DNA from 4 places in the Rhizobium sp. NPDC090279 genome. Region 4 is predicted to be linked to each of the others. Evidence: riboswitches for the same ligand, from Rfam matches in the RefSeq annotation. Region 4 holds a riboswitch; each other region holds the start of a gene.

Region 1 (3,205 bases), on a different contig from region 4:
CCCGCAAAGTGAGCAAGCCCCAAGAAAGGCATGATCGACCACCTCTCGCCCCAGGAGTTGATATGACGGTTCAGGGATTATTTTCCGCCAGGACGAACGCGACGCAGCCTTATGCGATGCCGCGCATCGCCGTGATCGGGCGTGGCTTTTCCGGCATGATGATGGCGATCGCCCTGATGAAGACGGTGCGTTTTCCGTTCCATCTGCAGCTTTTCGATCCCAATTCCAGCGTCAGCGGCGGTCAGGCGCTTGCCTCAGGGCACAGCAGCGAGATCCTCAACAGCCGCGTTCGCGATCTTTCCGTCTCCGCCGGCGATCCCGACGATTTCAATCAATGGCTCAGCGGCAACGCGCCTTTCCGCAGTGCCGTTCCCGCGGCCATACCGGGATTCTTGCAGATCTTCGTGCCGAAGAGCATTTTCAGCGATTATGTCTATCAGCGTTTTTCGGAAGCCTTCTCTTCACGGCGCGATGTGGCGGTACAGGTCAGCAGCGAGACGGTCTTCGGGCTTCGCCGCGTACGTGGCGGTCGCTTCATGGTGGAAAGCGATGGCGGCGCCAATTCGCCCTTCGACATGGTGGTGCTGGCGACCGGCTATGGTATTGCCGATCAGCAATTCCAGGCCAGCGATCTCGCAACCGTTCCGACGGCCGTGCGGGCGCGCCGCCTGGTGTCACGACCGCACACGATCCTGCTCGGAAGCGGGCTGCGGGTCGTGGACCGGCTGCTGCAGATGCGTGAGAACGGTTATACCGGGCAGATCACCATCGTTTCCCGGCGAGGCTTCCTGCCGCAGAGCCACACGCGCAACAATGCCGATCCGGTCTTTCCCGCCGACGAGATGCCGGGCAAGCTCAGCGAAATCGTTCGTTTCATCCGCAAGGCCTGCGGGGAGGCGGAGGCGAACGGCCAGAGCTGGCAGTCCGTCATGAACGGTTTGCGCAAGCATGCACGATCGCTGTGGCGATCCTTGCCAGCCGGGCAGAAGCAGCAGTTCAACCGTCATCTGCGCGCACTCTACGACAGCCATCGCAACCGGCTGCCCGAAGCCCTGCATCTTCGCCTGAATCAAGAGATGGCCGAGGGCAACACTCTGCTGCGGCGCGGCCATTTCATCCGGCGGACGCCGACGGGGCTGATTTTGAGGCCCGCGGGCCAACAGGAACCCGAGCAGCTTTATGCGGACGATGTGATCGACTGTCGATGCCAGGCACCCGATCTGAACGCGCCCTTGCTGCGGAGCCTCATCGACGCCGGTCTTGCTGTTCCGGACGAGCTTGGCCTCGGCCTCGCCGTCGATGCGACAGGCGCACTCGAGGTCAATGGCCGCACGACGGAGGGGCTCTTTGCCATCGGTCCTCTGGGGCTTGGCAGCCTTCCGGATATTGATCTGGTGCCGGAGATCGTGACGCAGGCCTATGCGGCGGGCGAGAGCGTCGCGGAGCGTTTCCATCCGCAGTGCAAGGCGGTGTAGCAACCGCGCAGTTTCTACTGTTTACGATCAAGGTAGCGGTGCGCGTACTTCCGTCCCAACGGACGGGGTTGGGCCAAGGAGGAATTGCGGCTTGCGTTATGTAATGTAATAACGTAACTAAAATGCCATGCAGACGTTGAACCATGAACAAACGAAATCACCCATGACATCGCCGTTGCCCGTATCAGCTTTCTATGAGATGAATACCCTCGATGGTGCCGCCTACGGATCAATCCTGATGGCGGCTGAAAAGGGAACACGGTGCGGATTACCCATCAGGGGCCAAAACCGTGGCTGCCCCCGCAACTGTAAGCGGAGAGCGCGTTCGCAGTATGCCACTGGCTTTATGCCGGGAAGGCGCGAACGGGTTGTGACCCGCGAGCCAGGAGACCTGCCATCGACGATATCAACCGCAACGGACGGGGTGTTCCGATGGAAAATCAGTGGTTGGGCGAGGGCGCCGTTGCGCCCATTGGCCCTATCTTGACTGTGCCTCCGGCGAAATCTCCGGGAGGCATTTCATGGACAAAGCAAAAGAGGCGACGCACCGGATCACCGTGTGCACGAATTGCCGACATATCGGCAAGCCGTGCCGGCCCGGCCTCGATCTTTTGAAGCATCTGCAAGCGGCCATTTCCCAGGCCGGGGCTGCGCTTTCCGACGATTTCAGCCTTGAGGGCAGCGTCTGCATGGCAGGCTGCGAGCGGCCCTGCACGGTCTCCTTCCAGGCGACGGCAAAAGCGACGTACCTCTTCGGTGACATCGAGGATGCGGCCGATATCGGAGCGCTCGTCTCTTTCGCGCAGCTGTATCAGGATCGCCCCGATGGACTGACGCGCGAAGGGGAGCGTCCGAGCGCGCTTGGTGGCAAGACGCTGGCGCGCATTCCGGCGGCCATCGTTTCGGCCGAATATCAGCCGCTGCCGTTGCACTAGGAGGCCACGATGTCCGAACGAAGCGCGCGGTTGGATGCCGATGGCGTCACCTGGGGGCCGCAGAAGGGCATGCCGATCATCAGCGGCATAACGCTATCCGTCGAAGCTGGCACCCGGCTGGCCATCATCGGGCCGAACGGGGCGGGTAAATCGACCTTGCTGCGCTGCCTCTATCGCGGTCTCAAGCCGCAGCGAGGTACGGTGCGCATCGATGGCATCGATCTTTGGTCCATCGGTCCGCGGGAGGCGGCGCAGCGCATTGCAGTCGTGCCGCAGGAAACGCCCGATAGTTTTCCCTTCAGCGTGCGTGACGTGGTGCTGATGGGGCGTATTCCGCATCGCAAGGGCATGGCCCGCTGGAGCGATCGCGATCATGAGGTGACCTCCAGGGCACTTGCGCGGCTGGAGCTGGAGCCTCTGGCGCTAAGGCAGTTCGCGTCGCTCTCCGGCGGCGAAAAACAGCGGACGCTGATCGCCCGCGCATTGGCGCAGGAGCCGGAGCTCATCATTCTGGACGAGCCGACCAATCACCTCGATATCCGGCACCAGCTCGAGATACTCGAGCTTCTGAAAGGGCTGGGTCCGACGATCATCACGACGCTGCATGACATCAACCTCGCCGCGGACTTTGCAACCCAGATTGCCGTCATGGATTGCGGAAGGCTGACTGGTCACGGCGAGCCGTCTGAAGTCCTGACCGTGGAGCACGTATCAAGCGCTTTCCGTGTCGGCGCGCGCCTGCATCGCACCGACAGCGGCCCGCAACGATTTTCCTTCTCTCTTCGATAATACGAC
Region 2 (3,205 bases), on a different contig from region 4:
ATGCCCGCGATGCGGCCCTGCACCAGCGGATCGGTGACCTTCGGAGAAGCGGCGCGGGCGGCGATAGCCTTCGATGCTGCCTCGACCTCGGCCGATACAGCAGCTTTTCCTTCGGCAAGGCCACGACCCAGCACCGAAAGCTCGGAAAGCTTCTGGGTAGCGAATGCCAGCCAGCTCGTCAGATCGGCATCGAGAGCCGTCTCAAGCTCGAGATCGATCGGAACATGCAGCAGCGAGCACGACGGCGCCACTTCGACGCCCTCGATACCGCGGGCAGTGACGATCGGCTGCAGTCGGTTGATGATCGAGGCAAGATCCGCCCTCCAGATATTGCGCCCATCAATGACGCCAAGCGACAGGACCTGCCCCTTGCGGACGGCTTTCGAAACATCGTCGAGCTGCTCCGGAGCCCGGACCAGATCGACATGCAGACCGGCGACCGGCAGGTCGGCAACGGCGGCAAGATTGCCCGAAAGACCGCCGAAATAGGTCGCTAGCATGATCTTCAGGCCCGGCACGGCCTTCGTCAGCACCTTATAGGCAACGGAGAAGGCATGACGCTCGCCCTCGGTCAAATCGAGGACGGCGATCGGCTCATCGATCTCAACCCAATCGGCGCCGGCAGCGGCGAGACGACGCAGCAATTCCGCGTAAACAGGAAGGAGTTTCGCCAGCAGGTCCAGCGGCTTGAAGGTTGCCGGGCGAGCCTTGGCGAGCTTTAGGAAGGTGACGGGACCGAGGATGATCGGACGCGTGTGGATGCCGAGCGCCTTTGCCTCCAGGAAATGGTCGACCGGCTTCTGCGACGTCAGGCTGAATTCCTGATCCTCGGAGACTTCCGGCACCATGTAGTGATAGTTCGTGTCGAACCACTTGGTCATCTCAAGCGCCGGGACGCCGTGGCCTTGATGCACATGGCCGCAATCGGCGTGGCCGTCGCCCTGGCTGCCGCGCGCCATGGCGAAATAGGCCGACAGCGAGACATCCCCGCCCTTCCAGCCGTAGACGGACGGAACCGCGCCGACCATCACGGCCGTATCGAGCACGTGATCATAGAAGGAGAAGTCGTTGGAAGGGATGCGCGTGATCCCCTTGTCGCGCTGGAGCGACCAGTTTTCGGCCCGGAGCCTCCTGGCCGTTTCGATGAGCTCGTTTTCAGGGATTTTTCCGGACCAAAAGCCTTCGAGCGCGAACTTGAGTTCGCGGTGGCGGCCGATCCTTGGAAAGCCGAGCGATGCAACTGGAATGCTGTTCTGTGACACTGTCATACCCCATTGGTTTGTGGGGGCATGGGTAAAGCGGACGCGTGCGAAAACGGTCCTTCAAGACCGTCGCAGCAACCACCGGGACACCCCGCCCGTGGACGTTATTTTGTCCTGGCAGGTCTCCTGGCTTGCGGGTCGGCGCCTCTGTCCGTCTTCCCAAGGCTCATCGCCTCAGTGACATTATGGACAGTGGCTCGCCGCTTACAGTTGCGGGGGCAGCTCCGGCATAGCCGACATGTCGGCGCACCGTATTCCCTCTTAGCCCTGAGACGGTCAAACCATCCCAGAGAACCATGACGGGTGAATTCTCACCAATGGCGCGGCAAAGTCAATAGATATAAACAAATCTTTATATGTTTATTTGATTAGGTCAATAAGCGCGAGCAGACGAGGATGAAGCGGCGATAGACGAAGGTCCGCAGCTTGTTTCTCAAATTCGCATTCTTCCGCTGCGCTTTCGCGATGGGCGCATGCGATTGCAACTGAATGTCGGCAAAGCCGGCAGCCTTTAGAAGCGGGGCCAGCGCATCCGCGCGCAATCCGGCGCCGAAAGGCAGCGCTTCCATGATGCGCGCGTGGCGGCTGCTGAGAGCTCCGTCATAGTTCTTGTCTGCGCCAATCAAACGGTCGATCAGCGCGATCAACCGTGTCGCGATCTGGCCGCCCGGCTTCGGCTTTGCCCAATCGCCATCGAAGATCACCAGGCGCCCGCCGGGCTTCAGCAGCCGAAACCATTCCTTGAGAGTTTCCTCCGGCCGCGTCAGCGTCCAGACCAGATGACGGCAGACGATGGCATCATAGGTCTCATCCGGCTCCATCGTCTGTTCGGCATCGGCGAACAAGAACCGGAGGCGCGGCTTGCCCGCGTGCTTCCTACGTGCGACGGCAAGCATCGCCTCGGAGAAATCCAGTGCAGTCACCTCATGGCCGAGATCGTGGATCAGGCGCGTTACCTCCCCTGTTCCGCAGGCAAGTTCCAGCACGCGCTTCGGCCGAGGGCCAAGCGCGGCGCGGATCGGCTCCTGCCAGGCGTCAGCCTCCGGCCCGGGCGCAATTTTATGGCCGAATGCGAGATCAAAGGTCTCGGAGCGCTTCGACCAATAATCCCGGATCTCTTCCTTGAGATCGAAATTGGCGCCATCCATGGGTTCAGCCCGCCATGTATTGAATATTGCAGCGGCCATGGACCGAGGACTTCTGCACATGCGCACGCACGCCGAAAACCCGCTCGATCAATTCCTGCGTCAATACCTCTTCCGGCGGCCCGGCCGCGACAACCTCGCCCTTCTGCAACACGGCAAGGCTGTCGCAGAACATCGCTGCCAGATTGAGATCGTGCAGCGCGACGATCGAGGTCACATCGAGCTTGGAGACCAGGCCGAGAATATCGAGCTGATGCTGGATATCGAGATGGTTCGTCGGCTCATCGAGCAGCAGTTCGCTCGGGGTCTGGGCAAGAGCTCTCGCGATATGGACGCGCTGCCGCTCGCCACCGGAAAGGGTCTGCCACAGCTGCCCGGCACGACCCTGCATGCCGACGCGCGCAAGCGCATCCGAAACCGCCGTATCGTCGTGAGCGCTCCAGGCTGACAGCGGACCGCGATGCGGCGTGCGGCCGAGACGCACGACATCCATCACGGTCACCTGGGTATCGGTCGTCGCCTGCTGTTCGACAAGCGCGATGCGGCGAGCGATATCGCCACGCGAGATGGAGGTGATATCGCTGCCGCCAAGCCGGATGACGCCGCTTCTGACCTTCCTCAACCGGCAGATCAGCCGCAGCAGGCTGGATTTCCCGGAACCGTTCGGCCCGAGAAGGCCAAGGACCTTGCCCTTTTCCACCGCCAGGCTGACACCGTTGACGATCAGAGTATTGCCGGCCGCGAAGGTCACCGTATCCACAGCGATGCTCATGCCGTCCTCCGGGCGCGATAGAGAAT
Region 3 (3,205 bases), on a different contig from region 4:
CTTCGAAGAAGTTCTCTTCCTGACCGATGCGGGCAAAGAAGTTGGCGATATAGAAGGCCCAGTTCACGTCCTCATAGTGCGCGAACTGCGTCCGCGCGGCTGTCACGTGGCAATAGCCGAGATGCGGCGTGTCCTTCAGCGTGTGATGGAAGATGAGCTTCGGGAAGCGGATCGATTTGTGGAAGCTGTTGAGCCTGTCATGGGTCTTTTCGCCGGCATCCCTGAGCTTCAGCGCCGTGCGCTCGGCCACGTGCTCGTGACTGAGATATTCCCGCTCCTCGGCAAGCCAATGCGACCTGTTGCGGTTGATGCGGCCCGTGCGCAGGAATTCGCTGTAGCCCGTCGTCGATACCGGTGGCGTCGGTTCGGGCTCGGCGGGCTTCCCAGCGTCGAAATATCTGAGTTTGGCCATGCCGGATCTCGCTATATCAGTCTCTGGGCGGCATGATAGATCGAATAGCTTGAGCCGGGCTTAACCGTTTGGATGCCGAACCCTGGGGAAGACTGAGAAACATGTCGGGAATTATCGATCTCAAACAGCTCCTGTCCGCCATGAAGCCGAATCTCGCCGAGGGCGAATTTGTCTATTGCAGCGTTCCGGCGTCGGCACTGGCCGATTACATCCATCTGGAACCGATCGGGCTCTTTCGCGAAAGAGAAGGTGTGACGCTGATCCTGCCGCTGGAAGTGGCCCGAAAGGCGGGGCTTCCGGTCGCTCCCGCCATGCGCATGATCACGCTTGAGGTTCACTCTTCTCTCGAGGCCGTAGGTCTGACCGCAGCCTTCGCAACGGCTTTGGGAAACGAGGGTATCAGCGCCAATGTCGTCGCGGCCTTCTATCATGACCACATCTTCGTCCCGGCCCTCGATGCCGGTCGCGCGATGGCCGCTCTGCAAGCCCTTTCGTCCGCCCAATCGTCTGTTTCGTCACCCTCTGCCAGCTGATCCGTCGCAATCAGAATAAAGCGTCATCGGCGAGGGTCGGACGGAGCATCGCTTTCATTGCTGGCGCCGGAACATAAGCAATTGAATTGCTTTTCTATATTGTTTGTAAAGACGACCGTGTCGGCGCCCTGTTTTGCCTGTCGTCAATTTCGAAGCCGATGTCGCATTGTAGCGCAGCGGCTGATGCGGCCGAGCGCTATGATGTTATCAATCTCAAGGTGCCGTCTGCTAGGGAGATGGAGAATTGGGAAGCCGGTCAAAATCCGGCGCTGCCCCCGCAACGGTGGTGGAGTGAGGCATGGCGGATAAAGCCACTGGGTCTGGTCGGCCTGGGAAGGTGCCATGGGGTCCCGGAAACAGGGCCGCTCCAGAGCCCGGAAACCAGCCTTGGGCACATATGGTTTACTGACCGCGGCGGGCGGTCGGGGCATTGCTTTCGGCCGTTCCCACCGGCCTTGCATGTCCTCTGCTCGTCTTCCGGTATTGTGCAAGGATAGGCAAATGGATATCGGCAGCAAAGTTCTGCGGCAATTGAAGAACCACCGGACAGGCTTGAGCCTGGAGCAACCATTCTATACCGACCCGGATTATTTCAAGCTCGATATGGAGACGATCTACTATCGCGATTGGCTGTTCATCGGCCATGATTGCGAAGTGCCGCGCGCGGGCAATTACTTCACCGTCCAGATCGGCGATTATCCCGTCGTCATCGTCCGCGGCCGCGACCAGGTCATCCGCGCGTTCCATAATAGCTGTCGCCATCGCGGCTCGCGTGTTTGCAACACCGAGCGCGGCTCCTCGGCAAAGCTCGTCTGCCCCTATCACCAGTGGACCTACGAACTTGACGGCTCGCTGCTCTTCGCCCGGCAGATGGCGGAGGATTTCGACAAGAGCCAGCACGGGCTGAAACCGGTTCATTGTGAAAGCGTCGGCGGCTACATCTTCATCTGCCTTGCACAGAACGCTCCGGATTTCGCCCCGCTGCGCGCGACGGTCGAGCCCTATATGGCGCCGCATCGCATCAGCGAGGCCAAGATCGCCTTCCAGAGCACCATCATCGAGAAGGGCAACTGGAAGCTGGTCTGGGAAAACAATCGCGAGTGCTACCACTGCGCGGCCAATCATCCCGAGCTTTGCCGCACCTTCCCGGAAGCCCCGACCGTCAGCGGCGTGCAGGGCGCCATGAGCGACCCGGTCATCACCGAGCACTGGGCACGTTGCGAGGCCGCAGGCCTGCCGAGCGAATTCAAGCTTTCTCCGGACGGCCAGTTCCGTGCGACGCGCATGCCGCTGATCGAAGGCGCGGAAAGCTACACCATGTCCGGCCAGAATGCCGTCAAGCGGCCGCTCTCGTCCGATGTAACGATCAACGGCATCGGCACGATGCTGCTGTTCCATTATCCGACGACGTGGAACCACATGCTCGGCGACCACGCGATTTCCTTCCGTGTTCTGCCGATCAGCGCCGAGGAAACGGCCGTCACCACGAAGTGGCTCGTTCACAAGGATGCCGTCGAAGGCGTCGACTACGATCTGGAAGAGCTGACCCACGTCTGGACCGAAACCAACGACCAGGACCGCCGTATCGTCGAGGAAAATGCCTTCGGCATCCGCTCACCGGCCTATGAGCCCGGTCCCTATTCGGAGATCCATGAAGGCGGCGTCATGCAGTTCGTCGAATGGTACACGACTTTCATGATCAACCGGCTGCAGGGCGACCAGGCCAAGCTGTCGGCGGTTGCCTGAGTATGAACATGGCCGTCTCCCTCCGTCATAGACACCTCGACCAGATGCAGCCCTGGAGCGACAGGCAGCATCTGCTTGAATGCCTCTCGGTCACGCCCGAAGCGCCCGATGTGATGACCTTCACATTCGGGTCCGACAAGGACAATTGGTTCCGCTACCTGCCGGGCCAGTTCGTGACGCTTGAGCTGCCGACGGCTTCGGAGCCGGTCATGCGTACCTATACGCTGTCCTCGACGCCGTCGCGGCCCTTCTCGGTCGCCGTGACGGTCAAGGCGCAGAAGGACAGCATCGGCACGCGCTGGATGTTCGAGAACCTCAAGCCGGGCATGCGCATCAAGGCTTTCGGCCCGCTCGGTGATTTCAGCCATATTCGCCATCCGGGAGAGAAGTACCTTTTCGTCTCGGCCGGTTCCGGCATCACGCCGATGATGTCGATGACGCGTTACATGTCCGATATCGCGCCATTGTCGGATATCACTTTCGTCAACTGCTCGCGCAGCCCCGCCGACATCAT
Region 4 (3,205 bases):
GTCGGGATGATGCGCGTTGAGATAAACAGCGCCGGCACCCTGTCTTGCGCCAAGCTGATTGGCGTAGGAGAAGGAATCCTCCAAGAGCTTCATCACAGGAATGATGCCCGACGACTGGTTTTCGATGTGCTTGATCGGCGCGCCGGCCTCGCGGATATTGGTGAGCGACAAGGCCACGCCGCCACCACGCTTAGACAGCTGCAGCGCGGAATTGATGGCCCGGCCGATCGATTCCATATTGTCTTCGACCCGAAGCAGGAAACAGGAGACCAGCTCGCCGCGCTGCTTTTTGCCGGCGTTGAGGAAGGTCGGCGTTGCCGGCTGGAAACGGCCGGAGATGATCTCGTCGACCAGATCGCGCGCAAGCTGCTCGTTGCCGCGCGCCAGCGTCATCGCCACCATGCAGATGCGATCCTCGTAGCGCTCCAGATAGCGCTTACCGTCGAAGGTCTTCAGCGTGTAGCTGGTGTAATATTTGAAGGCGCCGAGGAAGGTCGGAAAACGGAACTTCTTCGCATAGGCATGATCGAAGAGATCGCGCACGAAATTGAAGGAATAATAGTCCAGTACCTCCTGCTCGTAATAGCCCTCCGTCACCAGGTAATCGAGCTTCTCCCGCAGATTATGGAAGAAAACCGTATTCTGGTTGACGTGCTGGAGGAAATATTGCTTGGCCGCCATACGGTCCTTGTCGAGCTGGATCTGTCCCTGCTCGTCGTAGAGATTCAGCATGGCGTTGAGGGCATGATAGTCCAATGCCGTTTCCGTGGCCTTCGCTGGCCGGTCGAGCGTTAGCGTGTCCAAAATCGTTCCAATCCGTGTCTGACATTCACGACATCATCGTCTGTGCCCAGAAGCTCGAACCGATAAAGGTACGGTACCTGGCATTTGGAGGAGACGATGTCGCCGGCGATACCGAAGGTCGCGCCGAAGTTGCTGTTGCCCGCGGCGATCACTCCGCGGATGTTTGAACGGTTATTCGCATCATTGAGGAAGCGGATCACCTGCTTAGGCACGGCACCCTTGCCGCCTTCACCACAATAGGTAGGGACAATGAGAACGTAAGGACGGGCCACTCGAAGCTCTTCTCCGGCGTTGAGAGGAATGCGAGCGGCCGACAAGGCAAGCTTGGTAACGAAGCGATGGGTGTTCTCGGATCTGCTGGAGAAATAGACGATCTCGCCCACCGCCCTGCTCCTCAGGCGAGAGAGCTGATCATGTCAGGGCGGAAACCGGCCCAATGCTGCTCACCTGCAACAACGACCGGAACCTGGCGATAGCCCAGACCCTGAACCAGCTCATAGGCCGCCGCATCGGCCGATACGTCGATGATGGTGTAGTCGATGCCTTGGCGATCGAGGGCGCGGGTCGTGGCGGTGCATTGGACGCAGGCGGGCTTGCTGTAGACGGTGATGCTCATTGGATATCCTCGTATGTGACTGGCATGGAAAATCGTTCGGGCATCGGATGATGCTCGCTTCGCGGGGGTAAAAATGGAGGCAAACCTGGCCGGCAGACGGACGCTTAAGCGACCGTCACTCGCGCGGGTGGCTGTGGATACTCAAGAACATGGACTTCACCCCGAAGTTATTGATGCGGGGTCTTCGAGGAAGCGATGACGGCGATCATGCCGCATGAACCATCGCTCGCCAGCCGGACACCCCGCCCGTGGACGTCATTGCTCAAGGCAGGTCTCCTGGCTCGCGGGTCATTGCATCCGTCTCGCCTTCCCAAGACACATGGCCTCAGTGACTTCATCAAACGAATGCTCACCACTCACAGTTGCGGGGGCAGCTCCGGCTTGGCAATCATCATGCTCGCCGACCGGATTCCCATCTTAGCCTCTAATCCTTGCGAATCAGAAGAACCTCGAACACTATATATAGTATCTTCGGTTAAGATTACGTCAACTGCTCCGATAGCATCAAGCGAATTTCGATGTTGATAAGTTCGGACAACCTCGCCTGACGCCCGCACACCGGGGCTGGACAGGCGCCGTGTTATAATATTACGCTACTTATGTAATGTTATTACATAAAGGATTTTCCATGCCTCGTACAAGTTCTGGTACCCTCCTTGCGGCCTCATCGCTGGCTTGCGCCTTGCTGCTTCCATTTCCATCTTTCGCGGAAGACGAAAACGAGATGGAAAGCTGGCGCCTCTTCGTCGCCGATCACAGCCTGCCGATCGTCCGCGCGATCGATGCAATAAGCGGCAAGGAAATCGGCCGGTTCGAGGTTGACGGCCATGCCGCGCTGTCGCTCAGCCAATCCGGCCGAACAGTCTTTGCCGTGCAGGGCGAAAAGAATGTGGTCCATGCCATTGCGACCGGCGTATCTCTCTCCGATCACGGAGAACACCGCGACATTGAGCTTTCCGAGCCAAAGCTGCTTTCGACATCGATCAAGGGCGAAAAGCCGGGGCACGTGGTGACACACGGCAATGATGTCGCGATCTTCTACGACCGGGACGACAAATTCGACCTCCTGTCCGAGAGTGCCCTTGCAGGAGGCAACCCCGACATCCATGAATTCAAGACGATCGCTGCCCATCATGGCGTTGCCGTACCGATGGGTAACCATCTTCTCGTGTCGGTGCCGAACATGGAGGCTCCCATCAAGGACGGCGAGTTGCCGCCGCGCCTCGGCCTGCGCGTGCTGGACCGAAAGGGGCAGCAAGTCGGCGAGGTCGCGCGTTGCACCGGCCTGCACGGCGAAGCGACATCTGCTCGCCTCGTTGCCTTTGGCTGCGAAGAAGGCGTCCTGATCGCCCGTCCCGGCGGTGTCGACGGCCCGAAGATCGAGATGCTCGCCTATGGCTCGTCCCTGCCCAAGGGCAAGGTCTCGACGTTGCTCGGCGGCACGTCGATGCAATTCTTCCTTGGCAATTACGGCGAACAGAGCGTCGCGCTGATTGATCCCGACAACACCGCCGAACCCTACAAGCTGATCGAATTGCCGACGCGACGCATCGACTTCACCCTCGATCCGGCAAGACCGCAACATGCCTATATTCTTACCGAGGACGGCAATCTTCATCTTCTCGACGTCGTGAAAGGCGAGATCGCGAAGTCAGAGACCATTACCGAACCCTACAGCAAGGACGGTCACTGGCGCGAACCGCGGCCACGCCTCGCCGTCGCCGGCGATCTCATCGCCATCACCGACCCACGCCATAGCCTTGTGCGCATGGTCGACAACCGGTC

The links. A riboswitch is a leader RNA that binds a small molecule or an ion and turns the genes downstream of it on or off. The one in region 4 is predicted to bind cobalamin.
Region 1: it holds a riboswitch for cobalamin, as region 4 does, so the genes downstream of both, ACIQWP_RS12040 (DUF1636 family protein) here and nrdH (glutaredoxin-like protein NrdH) in region 4, are expected to answer to the same signal.
Region 2: it holds a riboswitch for cobalamin, as region 4 does, so the genes downstream of both, metE (5-methyltetrahydropteroyltriglutamate--homocysteine S-methyltransferase) here and nrdH (glutaredoxin-like protein NrdH) in region 4, are expected to answer to the same signal.
Region 3: it holds a riboswitch for cobalamin, as region 4 does, so the genes downstream of both, ACIQWP_RS24350 (SRPBCC family protein) here and nrdH (glutaredoxin-like protein NrdH) in region 4, are expected to answer to the same signal.

The regions. Positions count from the first base shown of each region.
Region 1 is NZ_JBIVYI010000004.1:281,405-284,609, reverse strand. It holds gene ACIQWP_RS12045 (FAD/NAD(P)-binding protein) at 63-1,475, shown strand; cobalamin riboswitch at 1,672-1,889, shown strand; gene ACIQWP_RS12040 (DUF1636 family protein) at 1,997-2,410, shown strand; gene ACIQWP_RS12035 (ABC transporter ATP-binding protein) at 2,420-3,199, shown strand.
Region 2 is NZ_JBIVYI010000001.1:255,522-258,726, forward strand. It holds gene metE (5-methyltetrahydropteroyltriglutamate--homocysteine S-methyltransferase) at 1-1,268, opposite strand, end outside; cobalamin riboswitch at 1,361-1,576, opposite strand; gene ACIQWP_RS01185 (class I SAM-dependent methyltransferase) at 1,631-2,410, opposite strand; gene ACIQWP_RS01190 (ABC transporter ATP-binding protein) at 2,415-3,179, opposite strand; gene ACIQWP_RS01195 (FecCD family ABC transporter permease) at 3,176-3,205, opposite strand, start outside.
Region 3 is NZ_JBIVYI010000010.1:90,659-93,863, reverse strand. It holds gene ACIQWP_RS24360 (DUF6656 family protein) at 1-412, opposite strand, end outside; gene ACIQWP_RS24355 (ACT domain-containing protein) at 514-945, shown strand; cobalamin riboswitch at 1,145-1,350, shown strand; gene ACIQWP_RS24350 (SRPBCC family protein) at 1,447-2,691, shown strand; gene ACIQWP_RS24345 (2Fe-2S iron-sulfur cluster-binding protein) at 2,694-3,205, shown strand, end outside.
Region 4 is NZ_JBIVYI010000006.1:402,477-405,681, forward strand. It holds gene nrdE (class 1b ribonucleoside-diphosphate reductase subunit alpha) at 1-804, opposite strand, end outside; gene nrdI (class Ib ribonucleoside-diphosphate reductase assembly flavoprotein NrdI) at 792-1,187, opposite strand; gene nrdH (glutaredoxin-like protein NrdH) at 1,199-1,420, opposite strand; cobalamin riboswitch at 1,669-1,887, opposite strand; gene ACIQWP_RS17625 (hypothetical protein) at 2,049-3,205, shown strand, end outside.